DNA from 2 places in the Anaerolactibacter massiliensis genome. Region 1 is predicted to be linked to the other one. Evidence: a T-box and tRNA genes for the amino acid it is inferred to sense, from the RefSeq annotation. Region 1 holds a T-box; the other holds one or more tRNA genes.
The links. A T-box is a leader RNA that pairs with one kind of tRNA and senses whether it is charged. The one in region 1 lies ahead of alaS (alanine--tRNA ligase), so its partner is inferred to be a tRNA-Ala.
Positions count from the first base shown of each region.

Region 2: it has a tRNA-Ala gene. The T-box ahead of alaS (alanine--tRNA ligase) is inferred to sense a tRNA for this amino acid. The anticodon was not compared.

Region 1 is NZ_OLMH01000002.1:896,963-906,436, reverse strand. Features, by position in the region: gene C7E00_RS07860 (ABC transporter ATP-binding protein) at 1-16, opposite strand, end outside; gene C7E00_RS07855 (ABC transporter permease) at 27-983, opposite strand; gene C7E00_RS07850 (ABC transporter substrate-binding protein) at 990-2,030, opposite strand; T-box leader at 2,177-2,382, shown strand; gene alaS (alanine--tRNA ligase) at 2,422-5,067, shown strand; gene C7E00_RS07840 (IreB family regulatory phosphoprotein) at 5,204-5,479, shown strand; gene ruvX (Holliday junction resolvase RuvX) at 5,476-5,889, shown strand; gene C7E00_RS07830 (DUF1292 domain-containing protein) at 5,942-6,205, shown strand; gene mltG (endolytic transglycosylase MltG) at 6,192-7,301, shown strand; gene C7E00_RS07820 (NUDIX hydrolase) at 7,298-7,771, shown strand; gene udk (uridine kinase) at 7,768-8,397, shown strand; gene greA (transcription elongation factor GreA) at 8,428-8,901, shown strand; gene C7E00_RS07805 (ComEA family DNA-binding protein) at 8,951-9,427, shown strand; gene C7E00_RS07800 (ComEC/Rec2 family competence protein) at 9,424-9,474, shown strand, end outside.
Region 2 is NZ_OLMH01000002.1:191,035-200,508, reverse strand. Features, by position in the region: gene C7E00_RS04530 (HAD family hydrolase) at 1-302, shown strand, start outside; gene C7E00_RS04525 (PTS sugar transporter subunit IIB) at 280-612, opposite strand; gene C7E00_RS04520 (COG2426 family protein) at 628-1,128, opposite strand; gene C7E00_RS04515 (FAD-dependent oxidoreductase) at 1,404-3,314, shown strand; gene C7E00_RS04510 (helix-turn-helix domain-containing protein) at 3,382-4,470, shown strand; gene C7E00_RS04505 (hypothetical protein) at 5,147-6,292, shown strand; tRNA gene C7E00_RS04500 (tRNA-Ile) at 6,444-6,520, shown strand; tRNA gene C7E00_RS04495 (tRNA-Ala) at 6,543-6,618, shown strand; gene C7E00_RS04490 (tRNA lysidine(34) synthetase) at 6,674-7,546, shown strand; gene trmD (tRNA (guanosine(37)-N1)-methyltransferase TrmD) at 7,680-8,414, shown strand; gene C7E00_RS04480 (P1 family peptidase) at 8,389-9,360, shown strand; gene pepI (proline iminopeptidase) at 9,357-9,474, shown strand, end outside.

The DNA.
Region 1 (9,474 bases):
GCTTCAGTTCCAGCATCTTGGTCATATCAGCGCACCTCCTTGGCCTGCTTGCCAGCCTTGGCAAATGAACTCCTGCTTCTTGCCTGCAGGTTCGGAACAGCCAGGAAGATCGCGACGATCACGGCCGTGAACAGACGCAGGAAGTTGGAAGGAAGCTTCATCCAGAGGACTAAGACGACAACCAGGTAGTAGATAACCCCGCCCAGCACAATCAGCAGAAGCCTGAACCCGAAGTTGAACTTTTTCGGATTCACTGCTGCCGCAATGACTTCGCCGATGATGACTGCCGCAAGACCGATGACGATTGCGCCCCGGCCCATGTTAATATCAGAGAATCCCTGGAACTGAGCCATCAGTCCGCCAGAGAACGCAACAAGACCATTCGAGAGGGCAAGGCCGATGACTTTCATCGCATTGATGGAAATGCCCTGGGCTTTTGCCATCTCGGGGTTGCAGCCGGTTGCACGCATGGCAGAACCATGTTCCGTGCCGAAGTACCAGTAGAGCAGAGCAACCAGGATCACACTCAGAATGACGCCGATCAGGATTGCCGAAGGAACATCTCTCGAGGTCACGGCCAGATCATACTGATCCACGCTCAGCGCTTTGTTGGCAGACATGCCCATGATCGCAAGGTTGATGGAATACAAGGCAAATTGGGTCAGGATTCCGGAGAGAATTCCCGGAATGCCAAGAGCCGTATGCAGCAGTCCGGTAACCAGACCAGCCGCAATTCCGGCCGCAAATGCCACGAGCATCGCTGCCCATGGGTTCCATCCCGCCAGTATCAGCATGACCGTGACGGCACCGCCGGTCGTGAACGTGCCGTCAACCGTCATATCCGCAAAATCCAGCATCCGGAACGTGATGTAGACGCCGAGTGCCATAATGCCCCAGATCAGACCTTGGGCAATGCCTGCCGGCATCGATGCCAGGAGCTTGGCGGGATCCAGAGCAGGATAAACAGTTACAAGAGGAGCCATTCCGAATCAGCCCTCGTAAGCAGTGTAATCATCCGGAACCGTGATTCCGTATGCTTCGCAGCGATCTGCTGCATATTTCTTGACCGGGTTCTGATAGTATTCAATCGGCATCGTGCTGATATCGGATTCTCCCGTCAGGATCCTGACTGCCATCTTTCCGGTCGTAACGCCGAGTTCATAGTAGTCAATCGTCAGGGAAGCAATTCCGCAGCCGCTCATGATTCCTTCTTCCCCAGCGATGATCGGGGTCTTGGATTCCGAAGCGACGTTGTTGATGGATTCTGCGCAGGAAGCAGCGGTATTGTCAGTCGGAATATAGAGGGCATCATTCTCCGAGCAGGCAGATCTGGTCACGGATGCGACATCGTTGGAGTCCGTGAAAGTGTAGATCGTTACCGTCTTGCCAGCAGCTTCCAGAGCCTTCTGGACAACGTTTGCCTGATAGACGGAGTTTGCTTCAGCCGAGCAGTAGAGGATGCCGATCTTCGTCGCATCCGGAAGCAGTTCATCAAACATTGCGGCCTGCTGATCCAGAGGTGCCAGATCAGAAGTACCGGAAATATTGCCGCCGACGGTTCCGCTGAAATCGGAAATGCCGAGTGCTGTTCCGTATTCGGTTACGGAAGTTCCGAGAATCGGAATCGTATTGGTTGCGGCAGCTGCTGCCTGCAGGGCAGGGGTCGCATTGGCCATGATCAGATCGACGCCTTCGGTGACGAACTGGTTGGCAATGGTCGTGCAGGTTGCCGAATCGCCGGCTGCGTTCTGCACATCGAACGTGACTGCATCTTCGCCGAGTTCCGCTTTGACTTCATCCTGGAAGCCCTGGGTAGCCGCATCGAGAGCCTCATGCTGAACAAGCTGAACGATACCGATCGTATACGTTTTTCCAGTCGTGTCTGCAGCTGCTGCCGAAGCAGAAGCTGCAGGTGCTTCAGAAGCTGCAGCAGAAGCAGCTGCGGCAGTGGCGGAGGAGGCGGAAGAACCGCATCCAGCAAGGCTCGTACAGAGTATGGAGCTCAGTAATGCTGCTGTAAATTTCTTCATAGTTTTCATTCCCCTTACTGTAATTTCTTACAATATATGAAATATATTGCATCCTATGCATTTCGTCAATCGAAAAGTCCTGGGAACTGCCTGGTTTCCGGCATGATTTCTGCTTTCTTTGAAAATCGTTTCGTGATAGGATATGCAGGAACTCAGTGAAGAAGACAAGTAATATGCGCAGGTCCTAAGAAGAGAGAAAGCGGTCGGTGGAAGCTTTCAGGGAGGCGGATACGAAGCTGCTTCGGAGAGGCATCCAATCCATGCCGCGGGATCGGCGTTATGATCAGAATCAAGTGCATGTTCCTTCCTGGAACATGAATCAGGATGGTACCGCGTGAAGAGCGTTCCTGCAGAGATTTCTGCAGGTTTTTTATTTCATCAGGAGGAAGATATGAGCGAAACAAGAAAAGTACCGACGGGAAATCAGGTGCGTCAGATGTTCCTGGATTTCTTTGCCCAGAAGGGATTCCAGGTTGAGCCGAGTGCCAGCCTGATCCCGCACAATGATCCGACGCTGCTCTGGATCAATGCAGGGGTTTCTACCCTGAAGAAGTATTTTGACGGAACTGAGAAACCGAAGTGCAACCGCATCGTCAATGCCCAGAAATGCATTCGCACGAATGACATTGAGAATGTCGGCCGTACTTCCAGACATCTGACGATGTTCGAGATGCTCGGCGATTTCTCGATCGGAGACTTCTTCAAGAAAGAAGCGATTCCGTGGGCATGGGAATTTTTGACCTCGAAAGACTGGATCGGATTCGATCCGGAGCGTCTGTATGTCACGGTCTATCCGGATGATCAGGAAGCGTATGACATCTGGGTGAAAACCGGCATGAATCCGAAGCATATCCATAAGTCCATGGATAACTTCTGGGAAATCGGCAGAGGACCTGGCGGACCGGATACCGAGATCTATTACGACCGCGGCGAGAAGTATGATCCGGATCATATCGGAGAGAAGCTGTTCTTCGAAGACATCGACAATGACCGTTACATCGAAGTATGGAACATCGTCTTCTCGCAGTATGACTGCCGTCCTGGCGAAGTTCCGCGTACCGAGTACAAGGAACTGCCGCAGAAGAACATCGATACCGGCATGGGCCTGGAACGTCTGGTATGCCTTGTGCAGGACAAGGAAACCAACTTCGATACCGACCTCTTCATGCCGATCATCGAAGCAACCGAAAAATTCGCAAAGCATCCGTATTCCGATCCGGAATACAAGATGGCTTACCGGGTCATCGCTGACCATATCCGTACAGTGACATTCGCGATTGCGGATGGTGCGATGTTCTCAAATGAAGGCAGAGGCTATGTGCTCCGCAGAGTGCTGCGCAGAGCCGTGCGCTATGGCATCAAGCTCGGCATTGAAGGCTCGTTCATGTACAAGCTCGTGCAGGTAGCTGCTGATGCCATGAAGGACTACTACGGCTATGTCGAAGAGAAGGTTCCGCTGATTGAGAAGCTCGTGAAGAACGAAGAAGAGTCCTTCCACCGCACGCTTGCCAATGGCGAGACGCTGCTGCAGGAAGCTCTGAAGGAACATGCAGACACGAAGAACCTGCCGGGTGAAGTCGTATTCCGTCTCTATGATACGTACGGCTATCCGAAAGAGCTGACGGCTGAAATTGCAGAAGATGCCGGCTATACGGTAGACGAAGCGGGCTTCGACAAAGAGATGGCAGCCCAGAAGCAGCGGGCAAGAGATGCGCGCGGCGAGCTGCAGTCCATGCATGGTCAGTCCGAGGATCTGATGGACTTCATTGAAGAATCTGAGTTTACCGGCTACACGGATCGTACCTGCAAGGGCAAGGTCATCGGCCTGTTCCGCAATGGCGTGAAGGTAGATGAACTCGAAGGAGAGGGTGATGTCATTCTCTCCAGTACCTGCTTCTATGCAGAATCCGGCGGCCAGTGCGCAGATACCGGAAAGATCTGGAATGATCTGTTCCACGCCGATGTCACCGATGTGAAGAAAGCACCGCACAAGCAGCCGCTGCATCACATCGAGAATGTCGAAGGAACGCTGCACCTCGGCGATGAGGTAGAAGGTGCCTATGACTATGAAGCACGTCAGAAGACTCGTGCGAACCACAGCTGCCTGCATCTGCTGCAGGCAGCATTGAGAGAGGTGCTCGGCAGCCATATTGCTCAGGCTGGTTCCTACAACTGCCCGGATTATGCCCGTTTCGACTTCACGCATTTCGAGAAGCCGACGGCTGAGCAGCTGAAGAAGGTCGAAGAGATCGTCAACGAGAAGATCCAGGAAGATATTCCGGTTACCACAGAAGTGCTGCCGATCGAGGAAGCCCGCAAGACCGGTGCTACGGCACTGTTTGATGAGAAGTACGGAGACTTCGTAAGAGTTGTTTCCATGGGTGATTTCTCCAAGGAATTCTGCGGCGGCACGCATGTATCGAATACCGGCGATCTCGGCGTGTTCCGGATCATCAGCGAAGAGTCCGTCGGTTCCGGCATCCGCCGTATTACGTGCGAGACGAAGATGAAGGCATATGAAGACTTCCGCAGAGAACAGGATTACCTCGATGATACAGCAGCGATCCTGAAGATGAAGAACTGGGAAGGCCTGCAGGAGCGCATTCAGAAGCTGCTTGATGAGAATGCCGAGCTGAAGAAGGAAGTGGCTGCTGAGAAGCAGAAAGCAATGCTGGCGGATGCCGATGCACAGCTTTCGAAGAAGGAATCCATCTCCGGTCTGGAAGTTCTGATCCTGAAGCAGAAGGATATGGAAACCGGCGGAATGAAGGACTATGCCGAGGCGCTGCGCAACAAGATGCAGAATGGCATCGTGTTCCTGGCCAATGAAGGTGCTGGCAAAGTGACATTTGTCTGTGCCTGCAGCAAGGCTGCAATTGCCAAGGGCCTCAAGGCCGGCGATCTCGTGAAGGCGGCTGCTCAGCTGACCGGCGGCAATGGCGGCGGACGTCCGGACATGGCTCAGGCTGGCGGCAGAGATGTTTCGAAGCTCGATGCTGCGATTGAAGAAGTACGCAAGAGAATTCAGAACGCCTGAGAGAAAACAGAAGATCAGAAAGGGAAGCGAAGCAATTCGCTTCCCTTTCTGCGTTGGTACCCTCTCCGGAAGCGTTGTTTTCGGATATACTTTTCGTGTCTTTTGCTCTAAAATGAGGAAGAGCGAGGTGATTCCCATGACAAAGAATGATATTTCTCCGACAGTCAGTTTTGATGCAGATCAGATCCGGCGTGAAAATATCCGTCAGGTGCTGCTTCTGGTGCAGGAGGCACTCGAGGAGAGGGGATACAATGCGATCAACCAGCTGGCTGGCTATCTGATTTCTAATGATCCTGCTTATATTTCCAGCCATAAGAATGCCCGCAGCATCATCCAGTCGGTGGAGCGGCATGAAATCATTGAAGAGCTGGTCCGTTTCTATCTGGAAGAAAACGGAAAGAACAAGGAATGAAGTATCTCGGACTGGATCTCGGCAGTGTTACCTGCGGGGTCTCGCGAAGCGAAACGGGCTTCATTGCTGAAACGGTTGAGACGATCCGGTTTCATCCGGATGACTACGATCAGGCCCTCGACAGGATCCTCTCGGTGATTGAGCGGGAAAAGCCGGATATCATCGTCTTAGGGTATCCGCTGCTGGAGAATGGCGATGCTGGCGAACGGGCCCAGATCTGCGAGATTTTCGGAAAGCAGCTCGAGAAAGAATCCGGCATTCCGGTGAAGCTTCAGGATGAGCGTAATACGACCAAGGATTCCGAAGCGATCCTGCTGGAGGCAGATGTATCCCGGAAAAAGCGGAAAAAAGTGATTGACCAGATGGCGGCAGTGCGGATTCTGCAGTATTATCTTGATGCGAATCAGTAAGCAGGCGATGCACCGCCGCCTTTTACGTGATGAAGATACCAGGAGGTAAGGCATGCTGGAAGATGATAAGCGTCTGTTTCTGACAGATGAAGACGGGATTGAACATGAGATGGAGATCGTTCTGACATTTGACAAGAGCGAGACCCGTCACTTTGTTCTGTTCACCGATCCGGATGATGAAAGCGGAACCGTCTATGCCTACAGCTATGAGGCTGATGGCACGATGGAAGAAGTCACCGATCCGGAGGAGATCGAGATGTGCGAGGAAGTGCTCGGAGCCTTCCAGAAAGAAGAAGAGGAAGATGGCGAAGCATAAATCGTCAGGAAAGCGCAGAAAGAAGAGAAGACTCAGAGTCGGCAGACTGATTGTCCTGATCCTGATTCTTTTCATACTGGTGCTCGGCGGGGTCTATGCAAGCTACCGTTCTTCCCTGAAACCGGTCAGCAGCACCGGGGAAGATGTCGTGTTCACCGTGAATTCCGGAGAATCTCTGAAGACGGTCTCTGAGAATCTGCAAAGCGAGAAACTGGTGCGCAATGCGCTGTTTGCAGCTTTCTTTGCTAAGACGAACAATCTCTCCGATGTCAAAGCAGGGGATTATACGCTGAATCCTTCCATGAGTGTCGATGAGATCTTCACGACCCTCAATGATGCGACTGCCGCCATTGCGGATGAAGACAGCGTCACAATCATCGAAGGCGACTGGACGAAGAATGTCGCCCAGAAGATTGCCGAGAAGACGCAGGTATCGGCAGATGATCTGCTGGCATTGTGGAATGATTCGGATTATCTGCATTCGCTGATGGACAAGTATCCGTTTCTGACCGAAGACATCTTCAATGCTGATATCCGTCATAATCTCGAAGGCTATCTCTGCCCGGATACGTATACGTTCTACCGGACGGAAACCGATCCGAAGGTGATCACCGAGAAGATCCTCGATCAGACCCTGGCGGTCTATAACAAATATGCCGATGGGATTGCGTCCAATTCTTATGGTCTCACAATCCATCAGATCTACACGCTCGCTTCGATTGTGCAGTATGAGTCCGGCAATCCGGAAGATATGGCCAAGATTGCCCAGGTGTTCTACAACCGCCTGCAGGATGGCATGGCTCTGCAGAGTTCCGTGACCGTCTGCTATGCGCTGGATGCGGACAGCGGCGAAGACTGGAAACAGTGCGAGTACAATCCGGATGTCGACAGTCCGTACAATACGTATCTCCATACCGGCCTGCCGCCGGGACCGATCGTGAATCCGGGTGAGGATGCGATCCAGGCAGTTCTGAATCCGAACACGGATTATGTCGGCTACTACTATTTCATGGCAGATGTGGATACGGGAACGGTCTACTATGCCAAGACGCTGGAAGAACATAATGCCAATGTGGCATTATACGGGAAAGCATGAAGTGCTCGAGCTGCTGCTATCTGATGGAGAATCACCGCTGGCTGATGCTGTATCGCAACCGCAAGCCGCATGATGTCAATGCCGGCAAGTGGATCGGCGTAGGCGGAAAGCTGGAACCAGGCGAGACCATGCGGCAGTGCGCGCTGCGGGAAATCAAGGAAGAGACCGGGCTTCTGGCAGAAGATCTCAGATACCGGGGAACGGTCTGGTTCTTCTATGAAGGAACAGAGCCAGAGAAGATCTGGCTCTATACCGGAGAAGAGTTTTCCGGAACTCTGAAGGATTGCGACGAAGGAATGCTTGCATGGATCCCGGAAGAAGAATTATCATCGCTCTCACTCTGGGAAGGAGATCGGATCTTTCTGAAGAAGCTGATGGAACAGAATTCCGGCATCTTCTCCCTGGAACTGCATTATGATAGATATGGAACACTTCTAGGCTGGAAGGAAAGAGAGGCAGAACAGGAATGAAGCCGATCATCATCGGAATCGCCGGAGGCAGCGCTTCCGGAAAAACGAGCATCGCACTCAAGATCAAGGATCAGTTCTCGGATCAGAAATCCGTTCTGATCATCCGCCAGGATGACTATTATAAAGACCAGAGCGATAAGCCGATGGAAGAGCGGGTCAAGACGAACTACGACCATCCGTTTGCGTTCGACAACGATCTTCTGCTTCAGCAGATGAATGATCTGATCGCAGGCAGACCGGTAGAGAAGCCGACCTATGACTTCGTGCATCATACACGGGCTGATGTCACGGAAACATGCTATCCGGCAGATGTCATCGTGCTGGAAGGTCTGTTCGTGCTGGAAGATCCGAAGCTGCGCGAAATCGAGAACATCAAGATCTTCGTGGATACGGCTGCCGATATCCGCTTCATCCGCAGGCTGATCCGCGATGTCAAGGAACGCGGAAGAACGCTTGACTCCGTCGTGAATCAGTATGTGAATACCGTTCGGGTCATGCATGATTCGTTCATCGAACCAAGCAAGCGGTATGCGGATCTGATCATTCCGGAAGGCGGCGAAAACACCGTAGCGATCGATCTTCTGAACACAAAAATCAGTAGCATCATTCATCACACCGAGTTATAATGTCAGCGCAGAAAATTCCAGGAGGTCAGAATGGCAGAGAACGAAAATAAGATTTATGTCACGGAAGAGGGCCTGAAGAAACTTCAGGATGAATATGAAAACCTAGTCCATGTCGTACGTGAAGAAGTCAAGGCAGAACTGAAGGAAGCGCGCTCTCTCGGTGACCTTTCCGAAAACGCTGACTATGATGCGGCACGAGATAAGCAGGCTCAGGTTGAAGCCAGAATCACTGATCTCGAAGGCATGCTGAAGAATTATGAGATCATCAACACGAAGGGCGGTTCCCGTCAGGTCAGAATCGGTTCTACCGTCAAACTTCAGTTCCAGGATACGAAGGAAGAAGCGACTTATACGATCGTCGGTTCTACCGAAGCAGATCCGCTGAATGGCAAGCTTTCCAATGAGACTCCTCTTGCAAAGGCAATCATGGACAAGAAGGCTGGTCAGTCGGCAGAAGTCAACGTCAAGAAGCCGTATACCGTCATGATCGTTTCGATCAGCTGACAGGGAATAGCGAGCTTGCAGAACTATAAGACAGGCGGAGGGTTTCTCAATGAAACAGCTGCTTGTCTTTTTTGTGCTTCTGGCAGCACTGATTCCGGGCCATCTTGATCCGATCCGCATCAGCAGTCTGAAGAAGCAGGAAATCACGGTTACCGTCCGGGGAGAAGTGAACGAACCAGGCGAGCTGAAGCTGGCTCCGTATTCGACCGTGCAGGATGCTCTCAACGAAGCCGGTCTGAAGGAAGATGCTGATCTCGGTGCGCTGAATCCGAACACCATTCTGAGCGACCATGATGTGCTTGATATCCCTGCAAAGAAATCCGAAGCAGAACAGCCGCTCATCTCGATCAACACAGCAGATGCCGATACGCTCTGCACGGTTCCCGGCATCGGACCGAAAACCGCGGAGCAGATCGTGAAGTACCGGAACGAAAACGGCTTGTTTTCCTCACTGGAAGACCTGCAGAGCGTCAAGGGCATAGGGCCTTCCAAGTATGAGAAGATGAAGCCCTATCTGAAGCTATGAAGCAGCTTTACAAGTCGGCGCTGACGCTTTCCGTCCTGACAGCAGCA
Region 2 (9,474 bases), 710 kb from region 1:
AAACCTTCCATCTGGATCAGTGGATCGATCCGGATCTGATTGTCTATGACGATGGTTCCTATGAGAACAAGATCACCATGTATGAAGAAAGCGGACGCCGCATGCATGCCGGCACCCGCCTGCTGATCTTTGAAGACGCATTATCAGGCATCCGCTCCGCTTCCGCATTAAGCGAAGCAGGCCTCATTGTCATGCGGATGAAGAATCTTGAATCCGTCTATCCTTCTTATCCGAAAATTCTGAGAGTCATCGATGACTTCACGGAAATCCTGCCGGATATCATGCCGATACTGCTTGGCTGACTTCTTCCGGTTCGTTCATCTTCTCCCTGGCATAGTTCAGAAGCGCGGCACCATCAACATCGCTGTAGATTTTTGATGGAATCATCTCAAACTGGGTATCCGGGTATTTCTCCCTTAAACGCTTCAGCTGATAGCGGATCTGCGGTCCGAGCAGAATTAAATCCGCATCCCGGAATTGATCATCGATGACAATTTCCGGATAGCAGCTGACCGAACAATCGTATTTCTGGACGCGTGCTTCGGCACGCATTTTCGTTACCAGGAGACTGGTACTCATTCCGGAAGTACAGAGCAGTATGATGTTCTTCATGATCCTCTCTCCTTCTCAGGAAATCACTGTCCCAAGCAATCCATAAGAGAAAACACTCATGATCACCGCCGCAAGCGCAACGCCGATCAGAATGGAAATACTTGCTTTCTTCAGATCCATATCAAACACCGCCGCAACCAGGCTTCCCGTCCAGGCACCCGTCCCCGGAAGAGGAATGCCGACAAACAGCGCCAATCCCCAGAATCCGTACTTCTCGATCTTCGGTCTGTTCTTTTCCGCCTTGTTCTCGATCCATGCCGCAAGTCTTCCCATCTTATGGCTGGACATCCAGTGAAGCAGTTTCTTGATAAAGAACAGAATAAACGGAATCGGCAGAATATTTCCGATTACGCAAGGCAATAGTGCCCGCTTCAGCGGAATTTTCAGCATGCTTGCCAGCACGAGACCGCCGCGCTCTTCAATTAACGGAAGCAGGCTTACCAGGAAAACCGATACTTCCGGACTTACATGCTGTCCGAGCCAGGTTGCTAGATACCAGTTCAGAAATGACTCCATGAATCTTTTCTCCTATTTTTTTCTCTGCGCAGAACAAGATAGCATATTTAGCGTTTTCAAACAACATTTCCTCCGGCCTGATTCTCAGAAGAAGGCATGATCATGCGGTTTTCAGATCGTCTGTTTTTCCATCTCCCCTCGGGTTCTGCTTGTGCAGAAGAAAATGAATATGTGTAATCATTCACAGAAATTCCCGGATTCATTTGTATGTTTCCTACAAACGCTTCCGTTAATGATTGTGATAGCATTCTCAATGTTACAGGGGAGAAAAGAAAATGAAGAGAAACGTACTCAGAATGACCGCTGTCTGCCTGGCAGGCATGATGGCCCTCACCGGCTGTTCTTCCGGAACAGCTGCACCTGCTTCCGCAGCCGCTTCGGCGGAAACCTCCGGAATGAAGGACGGCACCTATACCGAAACGGTTCAGGGAAGAAACGCTGACATCACCGTGGAAACCACGATCGAAGGCGGAAAAATCACAAATGTCGTCGTGACTGACCAGCAGGAGACCAAGGAAGTCGCCGGCGCAGCCCTCACAGATGTACCGGCAGCGATCGTCGCCGCAAACAGCGTGAACGTGGACGGCGTGACTGGCGCTACCGTCACTTCCGATGCCATCAAACTCGCTGTTTCCAACGCAATCACTGAAGCCGGAGGCGATCCAGACTCCATGGCAGCAGCTGAGAGCACTTCCTCTGCTTCTGCAGAAACCGTGAATCTGGAAGCAGATGTCGTTGTCGTAGGTGCTGGCGGAACAGGTGTTTCCGCAGCCCTCGCAGCGCAGCAGAGCGGTGCCAAGGTCATCCTGCTTGAAAAGGCAGCTACCGTCGGCGGTGTCTCCATCATTGCCGGAGGCCCGATGGGCATTGATTCCCAGGATCAGAAGGATGCCGGCGTTGCCGGAACCTTCACGGTCAATGATGTTCTGGACTACTGGCAGAGCTATAACGCATGGATGGATGACGGACAGCTGTTCTACAACATCGCATCCAAGTCCGGAGAAACCATTGACTGGCTCCAAGAAAACGGCATGGAGTTCACCTTCATGGGAACAGAACAGGCTGCTCACGCAGATGGATTCCAGACCTATCACATCTATGCAGACCAGGACAACAAGCTCGGCTATTATGAGACCCTGGTTCAGAAATTCGAAGACGCTGGCGGTGAGCTGTATCTGGAAACCCCGGCAACGGAACTCCACGCAGAAAATGACAAGATCACCGGTGTCACCGCAGTCGGCAAGGATGGAACGACTTACGAAATCAAATGCGATGCTGTCGTGCTCGGCACTGGCGGATTCGGTGCTAACAGCGAGATGGTCGAAGAAAAAGTCGGATTCCCGTTAGAGACCTTCACGACCGGAACCCAGACTGGCGATGGTGCTACGATGTCCCAGGCAATCGGCGCCGGCGTCGGCAAGACCATTCAGCAGTATCATGGCGTCACCTCCTATTCCGGTATTCAGACCGGCCAGGGCAAAGACGAAATTGCCAAAGCAATCTATCTGGCCTCCTCTGTATGGGTCAACCGCAGAGGTTCCAGATTCTGCCCGGAAGATCTGAATTATGACACCGCATTATGCTCCAACGCTGCTGCTACCCAGGGAGAATACTTCTTCTCGATCATGTCTGAAGATATGGTAGATGCAGTCGCAGCCGGCGGATCCCAGGCCCTTGGAGTGGATACTGCAGTTGCCTATGAACCGACGATCCCGATGTTCTCAGTGGATGAACCATGGACCGACTTCAAGGCAGCTCTCGAAGACGGTGTCGATAAAGGAATCGTTTTCAAGGGTTCCAATGTCGAAGAGCTTGCTCAGAATATGGGCGTTGATCCGGATACGCTGAAGCAGACCCTGGCTCAGTATGATGAATACTGCGCAGAAGGCGTTGATGAAGTTTACGGCAAGGACAGCAAGTATCTGACCGCATTAGGAGATGGAACCTTATATGCCGTCAAGGCAAGACCGGTATCCCTCGGCGGCATCGGCGGTGTCCTCGTCAATTCCAACCTGCAGGTCATCAAGGAAGACGGAACAGTCATCGGCGGACTGTATGCTGCAGGCAACGATGTCGCGGAAATCTACAACAACTCCTATCCTCTGGTCGAAGGCGTCACGATGATGACAGCTCTGACCGGCGGAAGAATCTGCGGATTATCTGCTGCAGAATACGCTGCAAACTGAACAGAAATCACCAATTTCCATCAAGATCAGGAGGCGTTCTCCTGATCTTTTCTTATACAATGGAACTATGAATCAGGAACAGCTGCTCAAGATCCTTCTGCAATGCGGAACGCTGCAGGAATACGTAGATGAAACCGCCCGGGTGCTCGACTGCCCCTACTGGATCATGGACGAGGGATTCCATCTCTCTGCCATCTCGCATAAGCCGGACGCCACTTCCCTCAGCAATCAGTATCTTAGGGATACGACGCTGATGGAATCCGTGAAGAGATGGGAGAAATTCCAGGTATTCTCTGATGAGACACACCTGGAGCCCTATCGGTTCAGAGATGATTTTCTGGACCGGGATGTCATGATCATGGATATCCTTGTCAGGAATAATCCGGTCGGAAGAGTGACGTTCTTTCCTCAGCATGAGATGGATGAAGCATCCATCCGCCTCACGATCCAGGGTGCTGCCACCTATCTCAGAACCACACAGCATGACACGAACCATGACATGTACCAGCAGGCCTTTGCCTCCCTGTTACGCGGAGAGGATCCGGAATCATTTGCAGAATTCCTGGAAAGCGAAGCACCAGGACTAGAGCCTCCGTTTCAGATTTTCTGCATCTCTGCAGAAAACCGCGGCCGCTTGTTTGCCTACAGTTCGAGCATCCGCGAGATTGATGCATGGACGCTTCCGATCGTGACCCCAAGTGCCTTATATATGCTCTCTTCTGCCCAGCATCCGATCGGCCAGATCCAGAATCAGCTTCCAGGGCTCGGGAAATCTTTCCCCTTTGAAGATCTCCGGAAGATCAGATCGTACGGAATGCAGGCCTTATATGCCTCACGCCATGGAAATCAGATTGCGCTGAAAGACTATGATCTTTATCTTCTGAGTCAGATGGCTGATCCCGAAAGCCTGATCTCGCCCAAAGTCCGGGCATGCATGAACTATGATCTCAGCTATCAGACACACTATTTTGATACTTTGTGTTCCTATCTCCGCCATGGCGAAAACAAGCAGGCTGTTTCTGAAGAGCTCGGCGTCCATCTGAACACGGTGCGCTACCGCCTGGATCAGCTGAAGAACCTGTTTGAGATCGATCTGGAAACTGAACGCACAGAGATCTTTCTGTCCTGCATCGCTGCCGAATATCTGAACTCATGAGCAGACTTTTCCGATGATTTTTTCTGCCTCCCGTTCTCTCTCTTCGCGTCAGAATCTGCAGAATATGCAGCAATAGAGAAAACAATTTTATCAATGCTTTCTTCACGTTTCATGGGTACTTGAAATTCCGGGTTGCAATTCACAGCCGATCTGAATAAGTGATCAATCGAATCAAACCCTCAGCAAAGCCTGTAACAATGGGCTTTGTTTTTATTTTCCCTCAAAAATAGGCTGAAATTGGCTAAATTAAAGTGGTCCCTGCAGCAGGACCACTTTACGCAAATACGGCTTTTTTTGTTATAGTATAAATGACCAATCAGTAAGTCTTGAATAATCATTTTTCTTTAAGTGAGCAATAAGTATAAATATGAACTTAGCTAGATATAAGAATGGAGATTGTTTGTTGTCATAGCCTATGAATTTTAAAGGCTATGAGTCTTTTCATGATCACTTTTCCATTTTTCTAATAGATTCAGTTATATTTGAATGATACGCGATTAGATTATTGCTTTTCCTTTCCGCTTATTGTTACTATTTCAATTAAAACATCAGTACAAGTAACATATTAGAAACATTAAAAAATGTCACAATGGATCAGGATCGGGCGTAACCAAAACGATGGCCTGGTCCAATCAGTATTTATATGGATATTACATTCTTACTGTAGGTTATTAACATGAAAAACAGGTTTGCTGGAGTGAAAAGACTGGATGCTCTTCTGGTTTCTGCAGTAGTGCTTTCAGGATGCACTGCAAAAAAGCAGGACCCGGTGATTTCATCATTTCTGAAAGCCGGTTCTGATGACATAGTCTTGATTCAGTCATTGAAATCAATGGATTTCTCGTCTCCACTTCATAAGAATGATTCTGATTTTTCTGAAGATTTCAAGCCTTACATTAATGAGATCAATCAGAACTGGGATGAACTCCTCAGCAATACCAGAGCGATTCTGAAAGAAGCAGACCTTCAGCCGGCTGAAAACGGGTCATCTGTTTCATTAACTGCAAGCTATTCGTTTGAGTGGAATGGCAATTATCAAGTAGCTATATTTCCGGAAGGATATCTCAGAATCAATCATCATGAGGAGGCCTCACTGTACCAGACTGATTCTGCTGCGGCAATTATTGAAGCATGTGAGAGTGCAGTTCAGAAATACGAAAGCTTTGCAGTTCAATTTGAAAAGAGTGGAATTCCGAAGGCAAATGGAATTCTCACTGCAATAACCAAGAATGATCAGGAAAATGCTGCTGGAATCTATCTTCAGTGTAAGGATCAGTCGATTGATCTAGCTGCAGAGCTCAATGAAATCAGCTGGTGCAGTGAGTATCAGGAAGTAACTGCCTATTATGAGAAAAGCGAGGCTCCTATCGGATCAGAACCAAATTGGCATCCAGGCAGACTGCTCATGGCAATTCCATCCGATAATTTCTATCAGAAGGAAACAACGTTACAGGACCTGCTTCATTTTCAGCCAGATTCCATAGAGACAGCATATTCTTTAATGAACGGCTATCTGAAATACATCATCTCTGATGAAGAAGAGATCGAGAATTATATCATGAGGATCTCACATATTCCCTTCTATTCAGACGGAGTCTGGCTTGGAAGCGCCGGAACACCGGTTGTGTATGTTACCTTCAGTCAAGGAGATTCCTATCTGAAACTCAGCGATGGAGATTATCTGGAAATAGTCAGCAGCGAAGACTCTGAGCCTCGCACTTATTACTTTCGCCTCAATCAGTCTTCCTTCATCAACCAGGAAACTATTTCCTTCATGAATGCGCATCTGGACGACCTGTTCTTTTCTCCCAGTCTGAATTAATGTTTGTCAAATTGATTAACCCTGTTTTCGACACTCTAGAACATCTTGCTTTGATGACCGTGAATAACAACAATTCCGGAAAATTTTTGAAAAATCTTTGTTGACTTTGGCATAGGGGCGCGGTATTATAACTGAGCATTCGGTAAGAGTTGGGCCTGTAGCTCAGGTGGTTAGAGCGCACCCCTGATAAGGGTGAGGTCGTTGGTTCAAGTCCATTCAGGCCCACCATTATTCTTACTTGATTGTGTATGGGGTTATAGCTCAGCTGGGAGAGCACCTGCTTTGCAAGCAGGGGGTCAGGAGTTCGATCCTCCTTAGCTCCACCATCAGAAAGACATCCGCAAGGGTGTCTTTTTTCTAAATTAGAAAAGAGACCTGATTATGGCAAAAGAACTGACTCGCGTGGAACAGATAGAGCGCAGCATCATCAAGACCTACAAGACAGACCTCTGGGCACCATTTCTCACTTCCATCAACCGCTATGAGCTGATCCAGCCAAATGACCGCATCGCCGTATGTATCTCCGGCGGCAAGGACAGTTTCTGCATGGCCAAGATGTTTCAGATCCTTTCCAAGCATACCGAGATCCCCTTTGAGACTGAATTCCTGGTCATGGATCCCGGCTACAGTGAAGCCAACCGGAAGAAGATCGAAGAGAATGCAGAGATCCTCGGAATTCCGATCAGGATCTTCGAAACCAATATCTTTGCAGTCGCAGATCATGAATCAAAATCGCCATGCTACCTGTGTGCGAGAATGCGCCGCGGCCATCTCTACAACCAGGCAAAGCTCCTCGGCTGCAATAAAATAGCCCTCGGCCATCATCTGAATGATGTGATCGAGACAACCGTCATGGCCATGTTCTACAGTTCCAAGCTGGAGACCATCATCCCGAAAGCACACAGCGAGAACTTCCCGGGCATGGAACTGATCCGGCCGATGTACTGCGTCAAGGAAAATGCAGTTATCCGCTGGGCTGTCTCGAATCAGCTCGAATTTCTGCAATGTGCCTGCCGCTTCACGGAAAACAATGCAAATCTTCATGAAAGCACCTCGAAGCGCAAGGAAGTCAAAGAACTCATCCGGCAGCTGAAGAAGACCAATCCCGAAATTGAAGACAATATCTTCCGTTCCCTCCACCGGGTTCAGATTGAAACTTTCCCGGGCTATAAAGCAGACGGAGCAATGCACAGCTTTCTCGAGAATTACGAAAGCAGAAACCGATTCCCCGGCTACGGGAAGAAAGATTCATGATTCATGCATGCAGGGCAATGTCCTGCATTTTCTTTTTCTCCATGATCAGCTTCCATTTACTCCACAGTTCTGAAACATTTCTGCAGGCATCCCATTCCATGCTTTTCTGATAGAATGAATCCGGCAGAACAATATGAAAATCCAGGTACTGACAATTTTTCCGGAATTATTCGGAAGCTTTCTGAAAGCGCCGCTGACCGCCCGGGCGATCGCAAACGGAAGCCTTGAGCTGAAGATCATTGATATCAAGGACTACGCCACCGGAAGCTTCCGGCACATTGATGACAGTCCTTATGGCGGCGGTGCCGGCATGATCCTGAAATGCCAGCCAGTGCTCGATGCCCTGCATGCGGCGGAGTCGCCGGATTCCTGGCGGATTCTGCTTTCTCCTTCCGGAAAGCCGTATGATCAGAAACACGCTCATGAACTTCTAACGAAGAAAGACCTGATTCTGATTGCCGGTCATTATGAAGGCTTCGATGCAAGAATTGAAGCAGAAGCAGATGAGTGGATTTCAACCGGAGACTACATTCTGTCCGGCGGAGAGATTCCGGCCATGACGATCATGGACTCCATGATCCGGCTGCTTGGCGGAACGATCCGGGCAGCCAGCACAGAAGAAGAATCTTTTGAAGACGGACTGCTGGAATACCCGCAGTATACCAAGCCGAGAATCTATGAAGGAATGCAGGTGCCTGAAGTGCTGCTGAGCGGCAATCATGAAGCCATCCGCCGCTGGAAACTGAAAGAATCCCTGCGAAGAACTCTGGAACACAGACCCGATCTTCTGAAAGACCGGAAACTTACCAAAGAAGAAACAGAACTGATGGAGGAACTGCAGAATGAACTCAGCAATCCGCGAGATTGAACTGACCGATATCGGAGGATTCCGGATCGGCAATGCAGAATGGGAAGAAGCAGGAACCGGATGCACGGTCGTGCTGGCCGAACGCGGTGCCAGAGCTGCGGTCAGCGTACGCGGCGGTGCTCCTGCCTCAAGAGAAAATGCCCTGCTGAACCCGCTGGCCGCAAATGACATGATCCATGCGGTGCTCTTATCCGGAGGCAGTGCCTTCGGCCTGAACGCAGCCTCCGGAGTCATGCAGTACCTGGAAGAAAAAGGAATCGGCTTTCCCACTGGCGGAGGTCCGGTTCCGATTGTGTGTGCTTCCTGTCTCTATGATCTGGAATTCGCTGAAAAAGGAAAACGCCCGGATCCTGCCCTTGCCTATGAAGCATGCCTGCATGCAGGAAACTTCCGGGAAGGAAATCATGGCGCAGGAACCGGTGCGACCGTCGGAAAGATTCTCGGCATGGAACATGCCATGAAAGCCGGAATCGGCTGTGCCGCCTTCCAGGCTGGCGATCTGCAGGTCGGAGCACTGACTGCGGTCAATGCAGCCGGCAATATCGTCAACCCGGAAAATGGAGACTTCGTAGCCGGAATTCATGAAGCAGATGGAACGATGATTGATGCCGAAGAAGCCTTGTGTGCGCTCTCCGCTGGTTCGCTGCGCTTCCACGAAAACACGACGCTAACCGTCTTATTGACCAACGGAAAGTTCTCGAAGACAGAACTGGCAAAGCTTGCGGATATGGCAAATGACGGATATGCGCGGGCAATCCGTCCGGTTCATACGATGGTCGATGGAGATTCCATCTATGCAATGACGAACGACACCGTCAGAGCTGATCTGAATATCGCCGGCGTCCTTGCCGCAAAGGCTGTCAGCAGAGCGATCGTCTCCGCCGCAGAACATGCCGAAACGTCAAGAGGCATCCTCTCCTGCAGCGATTTCAGGAGGCATGCATGAAGATCATCGAAGGAACCGTTCCGTTTCACGGATATCAGACCTGGTATCGTCTCGTCGGCGAATGCACCGGAAATCAGAAACCGCTGGTGCTTCTGCATGGCGGGCCAGGCAGCA